Regions from separate parts of the Mesorhizobium sp. M0938 genome, predicted to be linked through region 3. Evidence: predicted binding sites of a transcription regulator. Region 3 holds the regulator's gene; each other region holds the start of a gene.
The links. Region 3 encodes LexA, which represses DNA repair genes until DNA is damaged. Its sites were predicted from a motif close to TGTTCNNNNTGTGTTCNG; they were not measured.
Positions count from the first base shown of each region.

Region 1 (5,950 bases), on a different contig from region 3:
GAACGAGCGCATCGCTCGTTTGCTCGCCGACGAGGCCGAGCGCAAAGCTAAGCGCGACGCACGCTATGCGGCGCGCAAGCAGCGCACCGGCAGGACGCCTCCGGGCTTTTCCGCGCGCTAGCGCTCCTATAGCGCGATTTCACGAATCAAATTCAGGGCCGCCTTGCAGCGGCCCTGAAGGCGTTTGTGCTGCGGCCTTGCAGCAAAACTAGGCCGCTAGCTTCAGCCCAATGATGCCGCAGACGATGAGCGCGATGCAGCCCAGCCTGATCGCGGTCGCCGGCTCGCCGAGCAGCCAGATGCCAAGCAGCGCTGTGCCGACGGTGCCGATACCGGTCCACACTGCATAGGCGGTGCCGACCGGCAGCGTCTTCAGCGCCAGTCCGAGCAAGGCGAGACTGACGATCATCGAGACAACCGTCAGGACCGTCGGCAACGGCTTCGAAAAGCCGTCAGTGTATTTGAGGCCGATTGCCCAGCCGATCTCGAACAGGCCAGCGAAGAAGAGAAGAATCCACGACATCGGAACGCTCCATCGAATTGCGGGTCATCCCGGCCGATTTCGGGGAAAGCGCGAAGTCGTCTTCGCTGCATTGATATAGAAATTTTCGGACGCCCAATCAACAGCGACACCAGCAACGTTTCAGGACCAATCGCTGAACGGCGATCGGGCCTGAAATGCCGCGGGTCTCACCTTGAACAGAACGCCGAGGCTCACCTGTCCTTGAGTTTGGTCGCCTTGACGGGCGGCGCTTTCAGGGCCGGGGCAGCGGCGGGTTTTTTCGCGTCCTTCTTCGGTTTGCGGGCCTCTTTGCCCGCCTTCATCGCACCTTTAGCCATGATTCGTTTTCCTCCGGTTGTGGCAAGCGAAATGAACCAAGAGAAACGCCGAACCGCAAGAGGCATAATCTGGCGCCGGTGCCGGCCGGCGGCCATCAACCGGCTTCTAATTCGCTCGTAAACAGCGTTGGTCCGTGCAATTATCTTTTTGCACTGCAGCAACAGCCCGCGCCTTCGCCGGGTGATGATCCGGCAGGCCGGTCAGGACGACAATGCGAATCCACATCGGCTGCGAGATGAGCTTCGACTTTCCGCAGGAAACGCCGCTGATCGCGATGCTTAACGTCCACTATTCTCGCGCTTCCGATCTCGAGCGGCCGGATTTCCTGACCTCGAACCCACCGGTGCCGATCGAGAGCTACCGCGACAGTTTCGGCAATTGGTGCAACCGTCTTGTTGCCCCGCCGGGTCGCTTCACCTTCGGCACGGACGCGGTGATCCGCGATCCGGGAACTTTCGAAATGGGCGAGCTGGTGGCGTGGCAGCACGAGGTGCGCGACCTGCCGTCGGAAACATTGCTGTTCCTGCTGCCGAGCCGCTATTGCGAGAGCGACGTCCTGGCGAACGAGGCATGGCGGCTGTTCGGCCACACATCGCTCGGCATCCCACGCGTGCAGGCGGTCTGCGACTTCGTCCACAACCACATCATCTTCAATTACGGCAATGCGCGGCCGACGCGCACGGCAGCCGAGGCCTATCGTGAGCAAAGCGGCGTCTGCCGCGATTTTGCCCATCTCGCCGTCGCCTTCTGCCGCGCGCTGAACATTCCGACGCGCTACTGCACCGGCTACATCAGCGACATCGGCCTGCCGAAACCATGGTCGGACATGGATTTCGCTGCCTGGATGGAGGTCTATCTAGGCGGTCGCTGGCATGCTTTCGATCCGCGCAACAATGAGCCGCGCATAGGTCGCATCCTGATCGCCTCCGGCCGCGATGCAGCCGATGTGCCGCTGACCCATATTTTCGGGCCGGGCACGCTGGCCGGTTTCAAGGTCTGGACGGAAGAGATCATCGGATAGCGTCGGCGAATCCTTTGAACGACCGGATGGTTCGCGCGTTGTGAATGCTTATGGAGCTTCGGCAGGTGCGCCGTTAAGCTGCGAACATCGAACGGGGCAGCACACCATGGCGGCGCATGGCGGATCGAAAAGGGTCATCTACGCGGCGCTCGCCGGCAATCTCGCGATCGCGCTGACCAAGTTCGCGGCCGCCTTCTTCACCGGCAGTTCGGCGATGCTGTCGGAGGGCGTGCACTCGCTGGTCGACACCGGCAATGGCGGCCTGCTGCTCTTCGGCCTGCACCGCGCCGCCCGCCCGCCCGATCGCACACATCCGCTCGGCCACGGACGCGAGCTCTATTTCTGGAGCTTCATTGTCGCTCTTCTCGTCTTTGCGCTCGGCGCCGGCGTGTCGTTCTACGAGGGCGTGATGCACATCATGGCGCCGGAGCCGGTCGTCAATGCCAAGGTGAACTACATCGTCCTCGGCCTGTCTTTCCTTTTCGAAGGCAGTTCCTGGTGGGTGGCGCTGAGGGAGTTCCGCCGAGAGAAAGGCGGGCTCGGCTGGATCGAGGCGGTGCAGCTCAGCAAGGATCCCAGCGTTTACACTGTACTGTTTGAGGACAGCGCCGCCCTTCTCGGCCTGATCGTCGCTTTCGCCGGTATATTGGCGGCGGAGGTGCTGGAGATGCCGCAACTCGACGGAGCGGCGTCGATCGGCATTGCGCTGATTCTGGCAGGGACGGCGATCTTCCTGGCGCGCGAAAGCAAGAGCCTGCTGATGGGCGAACCGGCCTCGCTCGAGACGCAGAAGCAAGTGCTGACGATCGCCCAGGAGGATCCGGCGGTGCAGCGGGCCAACGGCGTGCTGACCATCCATATGGGTCCTCGGGAGATCGTCGCCGGCTTGAGCATCGAGTTCGAGGACCATTTGTCGGCGCCCGCGATCGAGGCTTGCGTCGAACGCATTGAGGCGCGGCTGAAAGCAGAGGTGCCGGAGATCAAGCGGCTGTTCGTCAAGCCGCAGACGACCGGGATGTGGGAGCAGCGGCGCAAGGTGATCGAAGCAGCGTCTAAAGATGCGCCGGACTAGCCGGCTTGGCGTTCGCCTGGCGCACTTGCCATGCCACCGCATCGGCCCGAAAAATCGGAATTTTCGGAAAGCGCGATGCGTGGATTCTAAGTGTTGGAGTGTACTATGTGCGTCCAAATGCACGGCGATCTGAGATGCTGAACGGATTTCGGGAGGAACAAAGATGAAAATCGACGGTGGGTGCCATTGCGGCGCCATCACTTACGAGGCCGAGGTCGATCCGGAAAAGACCAGTATCTGTCACTGCACCGATTGCCAGAAACTGACCGGAACGGCATTTCGAGTGACCGTGCCGGCGCCGGAGGATCACTACCGGATCACCAAGGGCACGCCGAAGATCTACATCAAGACCGCACCGAGCGGCGCCAGGCGCGCCCAGGGTTTTTGCGGCGAGTGCGGTTCGCATCTCTACGCCACGTCGGTCGGCGACGGGCCGAAAGTCTACGGCATCAGGGTTGGCACGGCGCGGCAGCGCGATGAACTGATCCCGAGAAAACAGATCTGGCACCGCTCGGCGCTGCGCTGGCTGCCGGAATTCGAAGGCACGACGATCGTCGAGGAGCAGTAGCCTTTCAGTCGTCGCCTTCGACGACCCTTAGCCTCAGCTGGCCGGTCTTGGAGTCGGCGACGCGCCCACCCGCTTCGGCCTTCGCGCCGGCCCCATGGGTCGTCGCGGCTGGTCCGGCCTCGCCCTCCGCCGGCTGCGCGCCGAACTCCAGCGCTTCGATCTTCTGGCCGCGCTTGGTCACCTTCGACGTCGAGACGAGGATCTCGTCGATATCCTTGGCAGACTGGCCGAAATGACTCTGCAGCTTGCGCACCCGCTCGTCGAGACGCGAAACATCCTCCATCAGCCGGATGACTTCGCCCTGGATCAGATGCGCCTGTTCGCGCATGCGTGCGTCCTTCAGGATCGCCTGGATGACCTGGATAGACAGCATCAGCAGCGACGGCGAGACGATAACGATGCGGGCCCGGTGCGCCTTGTGGACGATCCCCTCGAAATTCTCATGGATTTCGGCGAACACCGATTCCGACGGCACGAACATGAAGGCGGTGTCCTGCGTCTCGCCCTGGATCAGGTATTTTTCCGATATATCGCGGACATGCACCTCGATGTCGCGCCGAAACGCTTGCGCTGCGGCCTTCTGCAAATCGACGCCTTCGGCGGCACGGATGGCGTTCCAGGCTTCCAGCGGAAACTTGGCGTCGACGGCAAGCGCCGGCGCGCCGTTCGGCATCTTCACCAAGCAGTCGGGCCGGCTGCCGTTCGACAAGGTCGCCTGGAATTCATAGGCACCGTGCGGCAGGCCGTCGGCGACGATCGCTTCCATGCGCGACTGGCCAAAGGCACCGCGCGTCTGCTTGTTGGAGAGGATCGCCTGAAGCTGAACGACCTGGACGGCCAGCGACTGGATGTTGCCCTGCGCCGTATCGATGACCGCCAGCCGTTCCTGCAATTTGGCGAGGCTTTCATGCGTCGATTTCGTCTGCTCGGTCATGGTCTGGCCGAGACGGCCGGTCATCGCGTCGAGACGTTGGCCGATCGACTGTGTGAGTTCGGCCTGCCGCGCCCCGAACACTTCGGCGATGGCGCCCATGCGGCCCTGCATCTCGGCCTGGCTTTGCAGGATGCCAGCCATCCGCGCCTCGGCGTCGCGGGCATGGTCGGCGGCTTCGGCGGCAGCCACCGCACGCGCCTTGGCCGACCGCCACAGCGCGACGACCAGCGCCACGAACAGGCCCAGGAGCAGGATCGCGCCGAATGCCAGTGCGTGGCCGAGCGTGATCGTGGTGGCGCCGAGCCGAGCGATCGGTTCGGATAGGATGGTGGTCAACTCGTTCATATGGGTAGCATAGATGATTCGGCCTGATGGCACAGATCAAAACGTGAACGGCGCTTCAAACGCCCCGGTTGACGCTTTCCGTGCGACGTCTTAGGTGAGACGCCATGTCGATCAAGCCTCTCATCATCCTTCCCGATCCCGTCCTGCGCCAGGTTTCGAAACCGGTCGAGCGCGTCGACGGTGCTTTGCGCAAACTCGCCGACGACATGCTGGAGACAATGTATGATGCGCCCGGCATCGGTCTGGCGGCGATCCAGGTCGGCGAACCGCTGCGCATGCTGGTGATCGACCTCGCCAAGGAGGACGAGACGCCGGCGCCGCATGTCTTCATCAATCCCGAGATCCTCGACAGCGCCGATCAGCGCTCGGTCTATGAGGAGGGTTGCCTGTCGATCCCGGATTACTATGCCGAGGTCGAGCGCCCCGCCGCCGTGCGCGTGAAATATCTCGACCGCGACGGTAAGCTGCAAGAGATCGAGGCCGAAGGCCTGATGGCGACCTGCCTGCAGCATGAGATCGACCATCTCAACGGCGTTCTGTTCATCGACCACATTTCGAAGCTGAAGCGCGACATGGTGGTGAAGAAGTTCAAGAAGCTCGCCAGGGACAAGACGTCGGGCAACAAGGCGCCAGGCAAGCTGGTGGGATAGGGCTCAAAAATGCCCCTGCGCGTCATCTTCATGGGTACGCCTGAATTCTCGGTGCCGACGCTGCGGGCGATCGCGGAAGCCGGGCATGAGATAGAAGCCGTCTACACCCAGCCGCCGCGCGCCGCCGGTCGCCGAGGGCTGGAACTGACGCCGTCGCCGGTGCAGCGCGAGGCGGAGCGGTTGGGCATCGAGGTGCGGACGCCGGTGTCGCTGAAAAGCGAAGCCGAGCAGCAGGCGTTCCGCGCCTTGCGGGCAGACGTCGCCGTGGTCGTCGCCTATGGATTGCTGTTGCCCAAACCCATTCTCGAAGCGCCGCGGCTCGGCTGCCTCAATGGCCACGCATCGCTGTTGCCGCGCTGGCGCGGCGCTGCCCCCATCCAGCGCGCCGTCATGGCTGGCGATACGGAAACCGGCATGATGGTGATGCGTATGGAAGAAGGCCTCGACACCGGCCCGGTGGCCATGGTTGAAAAATGCGCCATCGACCCCGATATGACGGCCGGCGATCTGCACGATCGA
Region 1 covers NZ_JAMYNS010000001.1:345,883-351,832, reverse strand. The annotation lists gene NKH73_RS01710 (DUF6481 family protein) at 1-121, shown strand, start outside; gene sugE (quaternary ammonium compound efflux SMR transporter SugE) at 209-523, opposite strand; gene NKH73_RS01700 (hypothetical protein) at 715-840, opposite strand; gene NKH73_RS01695 (transglutaminase-like domain-containing protein) at 1,053-1,862, shown strand; gene NKH73_RS01690 (cation diffusion facilitator family transporter) at 1,969-2,934, shown strand; gene NKH73_RS01685 (GFA family protein) at 3,098-3,502, shown strand; gene NKH73_RS01680 (DNA recombination protein RmuC) at 3,507-4,781, opposite strand; gene def (peptide deformylase) at 4,886-5,431, shown strand; gene fmt (methionyl-tRNA formyltransferase) at 5,441-5,950, shown strand, end outside.
Region 1: a site for LexA is predicted at 4,814-4,831, ahead of NKH73_RS01680 (DNA recombination protein RmuC). Genes of this name have one in related genera too.

Region 2 (5,950 bases), on a different contig from region 3:
GTCGATCTGGTGACCGAACCCAACACCAAGGACGATCATATCGAGCGCGATGGCGCCCATGTCTATGTCGCGCCCGAGGCAGCGCTTTTCCTGTTCGGCACCGAGATGGATTTCGAGCAGACGACGCTGCGCACCGGCTTCACCTTCCGCAACCCGAACCAGAGCTCGGCCTGCGGCTGCGGCGAATCGGTCGAATTGAAGCCGGCCGACCTCAAGGCCTTGGCCGAGGCGCGCGCTTCGGCTTGAGCTTTCCTTCACCCCGTTTACGGGGAGAAGGTGGCCCGAAGGGCCGGATGAGGGGCAGCGCCAGCCTCTCCAAGTTAGCGCCGCTCCTCATCTGCCTGCCGGCATCTTCTCCGGGGCGAAGAAATGCTAATCCACCCACATCTCCGTTCGTTTGTGCCATCCGGCGATCGATTCTTCCGGATAGACATCGAAAACCTTGTCGCTCTCGCCGATCTCGGGCTCGACCCAGTTCGCCTTGTATTTCAGCATGAGGTGCACCTTCTCCGGCGGTTTCGGCAGGTCGCTGTCGATCGCCGAGGCGAAGGGATGTACCAGCTCCGGCCAGGTCGGATCGTAGAGCCACAGCGCCGATCCGCATTTCCGGCAGAAATTCCGCTCGCCTGACGAGATCTCGCATTGCGGATGCTCATCGTCCTCGATTTCGGCTTGATAGACGCCAAGATTGCGCTTGCCCTTGATTTTCAGCGTGTCGAAATCGGCGCCGAGATTGATGGCAAAGCCACCGCCGCCCTGCTGCTTGCGGCAGATCGAGCAGTAGCACAGCATGAACGGCACCGGCGTGTGGCTTTCCACCTCGAAGCGGACGGCATTGCACCGGCAGGATCCTTTGAGCAGAAGCGGCATGACAAAACTCCGACGAAATTGGTTTCAACTTGTCAGGATGGTGCCGGTTGCGGCGATGACAAGGGGAAATCCGGGTGACATGATCGACGCATGGACAATGAACGCATCGCCGAGCTTTTCGAAGGGCTTGGCCCGGTCAGCATACGAAAACTGTTCGGCGGCAAGGGCATTTATTTCGACGGCGTCATCGTTGCGATCGTGCTGCGCGGCGAGATGTTGCTGAAAGCCGACGCGGAAAGTGCGCCGGGATTCGAAGCGGCCGGCTGCCGGCAATGGGCTTATACCGGCTCGAGGCATGGCAAGCTGGTCTCGATGCCGTATTGGAGCATTCCCGACAGTGCTTTCGATGATCCGGACGAGATGGCGGTCTGGGCGCGCCGGGCCTATGAGGCAGGGCTGCGGGCCGGCAAATAGGTTGCCTCCCCGCTGGCAATTTCCCGCGCCTTGGGCACAAGCGTCAGCGCGTCGGCAAAACTCGCAGCCGTGAAAGCCGGCGCAAGCCCCGTACCCTCGATGGCAAGCATCGCCGCGGCAACGCCTTCGCGCAGTGCTGCGCGCAGTATCAGGCCGTTGAGCAGGGCAGCCACCGTTGCACCCGCCAGCGCGTCGGCGGCGCCGTCCGCGATCTTTCCTGGCGGCAGGATCGAAAAGGCGCCGGCTTCGTCGAAACCCAGCACCGGGCCGTCATCTGCCGTCACCACGCCGCCTCTGAGGCCCGCACGCCTCAGGCCGTCGACGATATCTTGCGCCGCGGCGCCGGTATCGACATCGGCGAGTGCGACGGCCTCGCGCAGGTTCATGAAGACCATCGCCAGACTGCCGAGCATCGGCGCGAGCCGCCCCGCCTTATCAGGTGAGACGGCGAGGGCGAAGACCGGCTTGCCGGCGGCAAGCGCTACCAGCCGCTCCAACGCCGTCGACGGCAGGTTTGCGTCGCACAGGACCGCATCGGCAGTGCCGATCGCCTCGCGCACCTTGGCGCGGCGGATCTGCTTGGCAAGCGCCAGGTCATAAAGCGCCATGTCGGCAAGGCCGATGATCAGCGCGCCGTCGCCGTCGACCAGCATCGTGTTGCTCGGCGTCGCGCGATCGAGGAACACCGCGGACAGATCGGCAATGCCGGCGGCATGGATGGCGCGCGAAACCGTGTCGGCCAGAACATCGCCGCCGCGCACCGAAAGCAGCGAGCCTGAAATGCCGCGGCGCACGGCGCTGCGCAAGGCATTGAAGACGGCGCCGCCGACATCCTCGCGCATCGTGCCGGGATTTGACGCCGCCGGCACGAAGGCGCCCGGGACCTGGCCTCGTCGGTCTACATAGGCGCCGCCTACGGCCAGGATTGTCGGCGACTTCATCATGCCGGCGAGATGACCTTTGCTGATTGCTCGGGTGGAGACTAGGTTGTCCGGCGCAACCCGGCAACCTACGGCGCGATTCGGAAGATGGCAGCACGATCCCGCAGAGGGTGCGGGATACATCCGAGCCGAAAAATGCGAAACAAAAAAAGAACAAATACGGATATCGTTTGTTTTTCAGCTATTTGATGCCTCTTGCCAAACAAGAACAAATAAGGTACAAATTAAGAAGGATTACGGATTGTCCGGCCTTCATTGACGACCAAGGGGTGATGTATCATGGCTCAGAATTCTTTGCGGCTTGTAGAGGACAAGGCAGTGGACAAATCAAAGGCTCTGGATGCGGCGCTGTCGCAAATCGAGCGTGCTTTCGGCAAGGGCTCGATCATGCGGCTCGGCGCAAACGAGCAGGTCGTCGAGATCGAAACGGTGCCGACCGGCTCGCTCGGTCTCGACATCGCGCTTGGCGTCGGCGGTCTGCCGCGCGGCCGCATCGTCGAGATCTATGGGCCGGAAAGCTCGGGCAAGACGACGCTGGCGCTGCACACGGTGGCCGAAGCCCAGAAGAAGGGCGGCATCTGCGCCTTCGTCGATGCCGAGCATGCGCTTGACCCGGTCTATGCCCGCAAGCTCGGCGTCGATCTCGAAAACCTCCTGATCTCGCAGCCTGATACCGGCGAGCAGGCGCTGGAGATCTGCGACACGCTGGTGCGTTCCGGCGCCATTGACGTGCTGGTGGTCGATTCGGTCGCGGCGCTGACGCCGCGGGCCGAAATCGAGGGCGAGATGGGCGATTCGCTGCCCGGCCTGCAGGCCCGGCTGATGAGCCAGGCGCTGCGCAAGCTGACCGCCTCGATCTCGCGCTCCAACACCATGGTCATCTTCATCAACCAGATCCGCATGAAGATCGGCGTCATGTTCGGTTCGCCCGAGACCACGACCGGCGGCAACGCGCTGAAATTCTATGCTTCGGTGCGCCTCGACATTCGCCGCATCGGCTCGGTCAAGGACCGCGACGAGGTCGTCGGCAATCAGACCCGCGTCAAGGTGGTCAAGAACAAGCTGGCGCCGCCCTTCAAGGTGGTCGAGTTCGACATCATGTATGGCGAGGGCGTGTCCAAGACCGGCGAGCTGGTCGACCTCGGCGTCAAGGCGGGCGTGGTCGAGAAGTCGGGCGCCTGGTTTTCCTACAATTCGCAGCGTCTCGGCCAGGGCCGTGAGAACGCCAAATTGTTCCTGCGCGACAATCCCGATACGGCGCGCGAGATCGAACTGGCACTGCGGCAGAATGCCGGGCTGATCGCGGAGAAATTCCTCGAGAATGGTGGTTCCGAAGGCGGCGACGATGGTTTCGAGGATGAAGCTGGCGCGATGTAAGGCCTCAGTGGTGGCCAGAGTTTGGCCATAATCCCGGTTCATCACCTCCAGCTTATGTAATCGAGTTCTGTATTGTTGCGTTTCAAACCGCCGGCCTAGCGCCGGCGGTTTGCGTTTCAGCGGTGGCGCCGATGACCTGCAAGCCCGCAAGTTGGCCCAATTCCGTGTTTCTGGACAGGCTGCGGCGTGATCGCTAAAAGGCCCAATCGATCTTCTAAAACGAAGAGTCCATTTACCGTCGGCCGGGCCGGCGGTTCTCTCCAGAAGGCAGTATTATTCATGAGTGGCGTGAACGAGATCCGGTCGACATTCCTCGACTATTTCCGCAAGGAGGGTCATGAGGTCGTCGCGTCGAGCCCGCTGGTGCCGCGCAACGACCCGACGCTGATGTTCACCAATGCCGGCATGGTGCAGTTCAAGAATGTCTTCACCGGCCTGGAAAAGCGGCCCTATTCGCGTGCCACGACCGCCCAGAAGAGCGTGCGCGCCGGCGGCAAGCACAACGACCTCGACAATGTCGGCTACACGGCGCGCCACCTGACCTTCTTCGAGATGCTCGGCAATTTCTCATTCGGCGACTATTTCAAGGAACGCGCCATCGAGCTTGCCTGGAATCTGATCACCAAGGAGTTCGGGCTGAAGCAGGACAAGCTGCTGGTCACCGTCTATCACACCGATGACGAGGCCGCCGGCTTCTGGAAGAAGATCGCCGGCTTTTCCGACGATCGCATCATCCGCATTCCGACCTCGGACAATTTCTGGGCAATGGGCGACACCGGACCTTGTGGGCCGTGCTCGGAGATCTTCATCGACCGTGGCGAGCACATCTGGGGTGGCCCTCCCGGCAGCCCCGAGGAGGATGGCGACCGTTTCCTCGAATTCTGGAACCTGGTATTCATGCAGTATGAACAGGTGACGAAGGACGAGCGCATCGATCTGCCGCGCCCGTCGATCGACACCGGCATGGGGCTCGAGCGCATGGCCTCCATTCTGCAGGGGGTGGAAAGCGTCTTCGAGACCGACCTGTTCCGTCACCTGATCGACGCTGCGTCATCCGCGCTCGGCCGCGGCCCGGATGCAGACACCGTCGCCTCGTTCCGCGTCATCGCCGACCATTTGCGTTCGTCCTGCTTTTTGGTGGCCGACGGCGTGCTGCCGTCCAATGAAGGTCGCGGCTATGTGCTTCGCCGTATCATGCGCCGCGCCATGCGCCACGCACAGTTGCTCGGTGCCCGCGATCCGCTGATGTGGCGGCTGGTGCCGGCGCTGGTGCGCGAGATGGGCCAGGCCTACCCGGAACTGCTGCGCGGCGAACAGATGATCACCGAGACGCTGAAGCTTGAAGAAACCCGTTTCCGCAAGACCCTGGTGCGCGGCTTGGGCCTGCTTTCGGAGGCGACGGAAAGACTGGGCGCCGGCGACATGCTGGATGGCGAGACAGCCTTCAAACTCTACGACACCTATGGCTTTCCACTCGACCTGACGCAGGACGCGCTGCGTCAGCGCAACATCTCGGTCGATCTTGCCGGCTTCACCAATGCGATGGAACAGCAGAAGGCCGAGGCGCGTAAGAGCTGGGCTGGTTCCGGCGAGGCCGCGACCGAAACGGTGTGGTTCCCGGTGCGCGAGACGGCCGGCGCCACCGAGTTCCTCGGCTACGAGACCGAGCAGGCGGAAGGCCTCATCCAGGCGCTGGTCAGGGACGGCAAGACCGTCGACAGCGCGGCCAAGGGCGACGCCGTTGCCGTGGTCGTCAACCAGACGCCGTTCTATGGCGAGTCCGGTGGCCAGATGGGTGATACCGGCGTCATTTCAGGCGAAGGGTTCTCGATCGAGATCTCCGATACGCAGAAGAAGGCCGATGGGCTTTTCGTGCATCTCGGCAAGGTGGTCAGCGGCACGGTCAGCACGGGCGCAACCGTCGAGCTGAAGGTCGACCATGCGCGCCGCTCCAGGTTGCGCGCGAACCATTCCGCCACGCATCTGATCCATGAGGCGCTGCGCGAGGTGCTGGGCACCCATGTCGCGCAGAAGGGCTCGCTGGTCGCGCCCGAGCGTCTGCGCTTCGACATCTCGCATAACAAGCCGATTTCGCCTGACGAACTCGAGGAGGTCGAGCGGATGGCGAACGAGATCGTCGTCCAGAACAGCCCGGTGTCGACGCGGCTGATGTCTGTCGACGATGCCATTGCCGAGGGCGCCATGGCGCTGTTCGGCGAGAAGTACGGCGACGAAGTGCGCGTCGTTTCGATGGGTACGGGCCTGCATGGCGCCAAGGCCAACCGGCCCTATTCGGTCGAGCTCTGCGGCGGCACGCATGTCAGGGCGACCGGCGATATCGGTCTGGT
Region 2 covers NZ_JAMYNS010000010.1:160,309-166,258, reverse strand. The annotation lists gene sufA (Fe-S cluster assembly scaffold SufA) at 1-246, shown strand, start outside; gene NKH73_RS19400 (GFA family protein) at 373-870, opposite strand; gene NKH73_RS19395 (TfoX/Sxy family protein) at 961-1,284, shown strand; gene NKH73_RS19390 (PfkB family carbohydrate kinase) at 1,254-2,228, opposite strand; gene recA (recombinase RecA) at 2,505-3,602, shown strand; gene alaS (alanine--tRNA ligase) at 3,882-5,950, shown strand, end outside.
Region 2: a site for LexA is predicted at 2,364-2,381, ahead of recA (recombinase RecA). Genes of this name have one in related genera too.

Region 3 (5,950 bases):
AAGCATCGCCGACCATATCAGGGACAGCATCGGTGGCGCCGAGGGGGAGATTGCCGCAGCGCTGATCGTCGGCGTGCGTGCCGGCATCCCCGAAGAGATCAACGAATCGATGCGGCGCACCGGCATCTATCACATCATCTCCATTTCCGGCCTGCACATGGCGCTTGTCGCCGGCACCATCATGGGATTGCTGCGCGGCGCCTTTGCGCTGTTCCCCGATTTTTCGTCGCGCAGGCCGGTCAAAAAATATGCGGCCGGCGCCGCACTCGTTTCCATAGCTGCCTATCTGATTTTTTCCGGTGTCGTGGTCGCGGCTGAGCGCAGCTTCATCATGTTGGCGGTGATGCTTGTCGCCGTGCTGTTCGATCGGGCCGCACTCACCATGCGCAATCTGACGATTTCAGCGATCGCCGTCATCGTCGTGTCGCCGCACGAGGTGGTCGGCCCCAGCTTCCAGATGTCCTTCGCCGCGACCGCAGCCCTCGTAGGCGCCTATGCAGGCTGGTCGGACTATCGTGCCGACAAGGCCGAGGCGCCGCCGCAGCGACGGTCACCGGTCGCTTTCGTCACGCGGAAACTCCTCGCTGGGACAGGTGCAATCGCAATGACCTCCATCATTGCCGGCAGCGCCACCGCGCTTTTCGCCATCTGGCACTTCCAGCGCGTCTCGCCGCTCAGCCTGTTCGCCAATCTGGCCGTCATGCCGATCGTCACGGTCGTCATGTTCCTGGCCGTCGTTAGCGCCTTGGCAATGCCTTTCGGCCTCGACGGGCCTTTCCTCTACATGATGGGCAAGGGGCTGACGGCGATGATTGCAATATCGGGATGGATCTCCGAGCGTTCGCCGGTCGATGCAGTCGGGCTGATTTCGTTGCAGTCGGTTCTGCTGGTGACGGTCGCCCTGGTCATTGCCACAATGGCGACGACATGGTTGCGGCTTGCGGCACTTCCCTTTGCGCTCGCCGGCCTGCTAACGATTTCCGAGACACGCACCCCCGACGTGCTGATCTCGGAGGACGCACATCTGGTGGCGCTGCCGATCGGCGGCGGCGAACTTGCCATCAACCGAGTGCGTTCGAACGAATTCACAACCGACAATTGGAAACATGCGCTGACCTCAGCGACCATTGTCGAGCCGGAGACATTTGAAAAAGGAGACGTGCGGTTCGACATCGCCGACCCTGCCGACCTGCCGCCGGGAGCGCCTTTTTACTGCACTGACGGCCTCTGCATCGCCCGGCATCCGTCCGGCGCCATCATCGCGCTCGCCGACGACCGCAAAACCGCGCGGCCGGCCTGTGGCTTTGCGGATTTGATCGTCATCGACGATGCCACAGCCTATTATAATCCCTGCCGCAACCCGCTGGTTCTCGTCGTCACCAAACGCCAGCTCGCTCGCATGGGCAGTGCTGCCGTCTTCTTCGATCCGCTATCAGCGACGACGCGCGCAGAAATCCGTTTTGCCGTCGATCAGCCATACAGGCCCTGGCATGAGCAGCGGAGATTTTCGCGCGAGGCGAGGGGTCTGCCGCCTTACCGCAAGCCTGAGAAACCCAAGAAAGCTGCCGTTCAGTAACGCCGGATCAACCCGACCAACTTGCCTTGCACCTTGACCCGGTCCGGCCCGAATATGCGCGTCTCATAGGCCGGATTGGCGGCTTCCAGCGCGATCGAGGCGCCTTTGCGGCGGAACCGCTTCAGGGTCGCTTCCTCCTCGTCGACCAGGGCGACAATGATCTCGCCAGGCTGGGCGGTGTCGGCGTTGCGGATGATGACCGTATCGCCGTCAAAAATGCCGGCCTCGATCATCGAATCACCTTTGACCTCCAGCGCGTAGTGCGCGCCGCCGGTGATCATGTCCGGTGGCACCGAGATCGAATGCGTCTGGTGCTGGATGGCATCGATCGGCACACCGGCAGCGATACGGCCCATCACCGGGATGGAGACGGTGGCGACAACGTCGTCGTCGTTGCCGGCCGCAGGCATGCGTGAAGGCGCCGGCTTGATCTGCCGCCCGAGGCTGCCCTGTCCATGGCTGCTCTGCCCAAGGCTGCCCTGAATGACGCTCGGCGAGAATTTGCGCGCCGCATTGAGGCCGGGCGCGATCGAATCGGGCAGGCGCAGCACCTCCAGCGCGCGAGCGCGGTTGGGCAGCCGGCGAATGAAGCCGCGCTCCTCCAGCGCCGTGATCAGCCGATGGATTCCCGACTTGGAGGCCAAGTCGAGCGCTTCCTTCATCTCGTCGAACGATGGCGGAATGCCGCTTTCCTTCAGCCGCTCGTGGATGAACATCAACAGCTCATGTTGTTTGCGTGTCAGCATCGCGACCCCCAACAGAATCAGAAAAACAAACCCAGAACAAACACTATCTGTTCCAGTTGTGTTCCGCAACTGTTTAAAGTTTAATGAATGCGTTGACGGTTTGTTCAGCGTAACATCAGCACGCTGCAGGCGGCGCCTGTCGCGGCTGGGGGTGCAAATGGCTCACGCACGATCAGCCCGTTCGCGTCGGCCAGCATCCTGAGCATCGAGGAATCCTGGATGCCGAACGGCGTCGCCGTTAGCGTGCCGGCGTCTTCCTTCACCACCGCGCGTACATAGTCCTGCCTGAGATCGTTGGCCGGAATGGCGGCGCCGAGCCGCGCCTGACGCATGTCCTGCCGGTAGGCGCGGCCGCCGAGCCGCGCAAGCAACGGCTTCAGGAAAAGCTGTGTGCAGACCAGGCTCGCCACTGGATTGCCAGGCAGGCCGATGCAGCGGATGTCGCCCAGCCGGCCGAACATCAGCGGTTTGCCCGGTCGCATGGCGATCTTCCAGAAATCGAGCGTCATGCCTTCGCCAGTCAGCACGTCATGCACAAGGTCGTGGTCGCCGACTGAGGCGCCGCCCAGCGTGACGATGACGTCGGCTCCTGCATCGACCGCTTTTTTCACCAGCGCGGCGATCGCCTCCTTGCGGTCGGAGGCGATGCCGAGATCGAGCGCGTCGGCGCCGACCAAGCGAGCAGCGGCGGCGACGCCATAGGCATTTGACGAGATGATCTGGTCGGGGCCAGGCTCGCTGCCAGGCGGCAGCAATTCGTCGCCGGTAGCGATGATGGCGACCAGCGGCCGTTTCACCACGCTGACCTGCGGGTGGTTGGCCGACGCCGCCAGCGACAACGCCGCCGGATCAAGCAGGCGACCTTTCTCCAGCAGGACGTCGCCCTTCGAGAAATCGAGCCCGAGGCGTCGAATGTTGCGGCCTTCAACCGTCGGCGCGGTCACTTCGATGCTGCCGCCGCCGAGGTCGCGGACATTCTCCTGGATGACGATGGTATCGGCGCCTGCGGGAAGCGGCGCGCCGGTAAAGATGCGCACGGCCTGCGTCGGGCCGACTGTTCCGGCAAAGCCGCGTCCGGCCGGCGCCATGCCGATCACCGAAAGTGTTGCCGGCACTGACGCGACATCCTCGGCCCGCGCGGCATAGCCGTCCATGGCGGACGCGTTGAAGGGCGGCTGTGTGCGGAGCGCCATGAGCGGCCCCGCCAGCACGCGGTCGGCGGCGTCCATCAGGGCGATGCTTTCAGCTTGCAAGGGCGCAGCATCGTCAAGCAGACGCTCTAGCGCCTCGGCGACCGGAAGCAGCGCCATTATCGGCCTGTCCCCTGGGCGCCCGCTTTGTAGTCGCCGGATTTGCCGCCGGTCTTTTCCACCAGCCTAATGCCCGAGATCACCATGGCGCGGTCGGCCGCCTTGGCCATATCGTAAATGGTCAGGCAAGCGACCGAGACGGCAGTCAGCGCCTCCATCTCGACGCCGGTCTTACCGGTGACGCGGGCCAACGCCGTGACCTTCAGGCCGGGCAGCGTCGCGTCCGGTTCGATGTCGACGGATATCTTGGTCAACAGCAGCGGGTGGCAGAGCGGAATCAGCTCATGAGTCCTCTTGGCCGCCATGATGCCGGCGATGCGAGCCGTACCCAGCACGTCGCCTTTCTTGGCATCACCATCGAGGATCATTTTCAGCGTCTCGGGCAGCATCGAGACAAAACCCTCGGCGATCGCCGTGCGCGTCGTCTCCGCCTTGTCGCCGACATCGACCATGTTGGCCTCGCCTTTCGCGCCAAGATGGGTGAGGGCGGCCGTCATCGTCAGACGGCCTCGGCCGGCGCCTTGCCCGTCAAAAGCAGGTGCGTTGCGGCGGCCACGTCCTGTTGCCGCATCAGGCTCTCGCCGACAAGGAAGGTGTCGATGTCGCTTTTTTCCAGCCTGCGGCAGTCCTCGTGCGAGAAAATACCGCTCTCGCTGACCAGCAGGCGGTCGCCCGGCACCATCGCCGCGAGCCGCTCCGAAGTATCGAGACTGGTTTCGAACGTCCGGAGATTGCGGTTGTTGATGCCGATCAGCCGTGACGACAGTTTCAGCGCGCGTTCCGTCTCGACCTCGTCATGCACCTCGACCAGCGCGTCCATGCCGAGTTCGAAAGCCGTCGTTTCGAGCTCCCTGGCCACGGCATCATCGACGCTCGCCATGATGATCAGGATGGCATCCGCGCCCCACGCGCGGGCTTCGAACACCTGATAAGGCTCAAACAGAAAATCCTTGCGCAAAGCGGGCAGCGTCACGGCGTTACGCGCATCGGTGAGGAATTCAGGCGCACCCTGGAAGGACGGCGCGTCGGTCAGCACCGAAAGGCAGGCGGCACCACCCTTCGCATAGGCCCTGGCCAGTACCGGCGGATCGAAATCGGCGCGGATCAGACCCTTGGACGGGCTCGCCTTCTTGATCTCGGCGATCAGCGCGAAGCTGCCGGATTTGCGCTTGGCTTCAAGGGCCGCGAGAAAGCCGCGTGGCGCATCGGCGTCCTTCGCCTGCGCCTTGATCTCGGCAAGCGGCACGCGCGCCTTTGCCGCCGCGATCTCGTCGCGCTTGTAGGCCTCGATCTTGCGCAGAATGTCAGACACGGCTCTATCCGTTCGAAATCTCGACCAGCCGGTCGAGCACTTGCAGCGCGCGGCCGCTGTCGATGGCTTGCGCTGCCGTCGCCATGCCGTCGGCAAGCGTCGTTACCTTGCCCGCGACCACCAGTCCGGCGCCGGCGTTCATCAGCACCGTATCGCGAAAAGCGCCGGCAGCGCCGCCCAGCATGTCGCGCATCGCCTGGGCGTTGTAGGCGGCGTCGCCGCCGCGCAATTCGTCCTTGGTGTGACGCTTCAGCCCGACCGCTTCCGGGGTCAGCGTAAAGCTGCGGATCTCGCCGCCGACCAGTTCGGCCACTTGGGTTTCACCGGTGGTGGTAATCTCGTCATAGCCGTCGCCATGGGCGACCCAGGCGTGGTCGGCGCCCAGCGCCTTCAACGTCTCGGCCACCGGCATGATCCACTCCGGCAAGAACACGCCGACCATCTGTCTGGCGACACCGGCCGGATTGGAGAGCGGACCAAGCAGGTTGAAGATGGTGCGGGTGCCGAGCTCGACGCGGGTCGGGCCGACATGCTTCATCGCCGGATGATGCGCCGGCGCGAACATGAAGCCGACGCCTGCATCGTGGATACAGCGGCCGATCGTTTCCGGCGGGATATCGATCTTGACGCCGAGCGCTGTCAGCACGTCGGCGGCGCCGGTCTGCGAGGACAGTCCGCGGTTGCCGTGCTTGGCCACCGGCACCCCGCAGGCGGCGATGACGAAGGCGGATGCGGTCGAGATGTTGACGCTGTGCGAATTGTCGCCGCCGGTGCCGACGATGTCGATGGCGCCAGCGGGCGCTTCGACACGCAGCATCTTGGCGCGCATAGTGGCGACGGCGCCGGAAATCTCACTCACCGTCTCGCCGCGCACGCGCAGCGCCATCAGGAAGCCGCCGATCTGGCCGGGTGTCGCGTCGCCCGACATGATGATGTCGAAGGCCTCCCGCGCCTCCTCGAAGGAAAGGGCGTTGCCGGCCGCGACCTTGGCGATATGGGACTTGAG
Region 3 covers NZ_JAMYNS010000004.1:15,679-21,628, forward strand. The annotation lists gene NKH73_RS07710 (ComEC/Rec2 family competence protein) at 1-1,576, shown strand, start outside; gene lexA (transcriptional repressor LexA) at 1,570-2,322, opposite strand; gene NKH73_RS07720 (molybdopterin molybdotransferase MoeA) at 2,427-3,632, opposite strand; gene moaC (cyclic pyranopterin monophosphate synthase MoaC) at 3,632-4,129, opposite strand; gene trpC (indole-3-glycerol phosphate synthase TrpC) at 4,132-4,944, opposite strand; gene trpD (anthranilate phosphoribosyltransferase) at 4,949-5,950, opposite strand, start outside.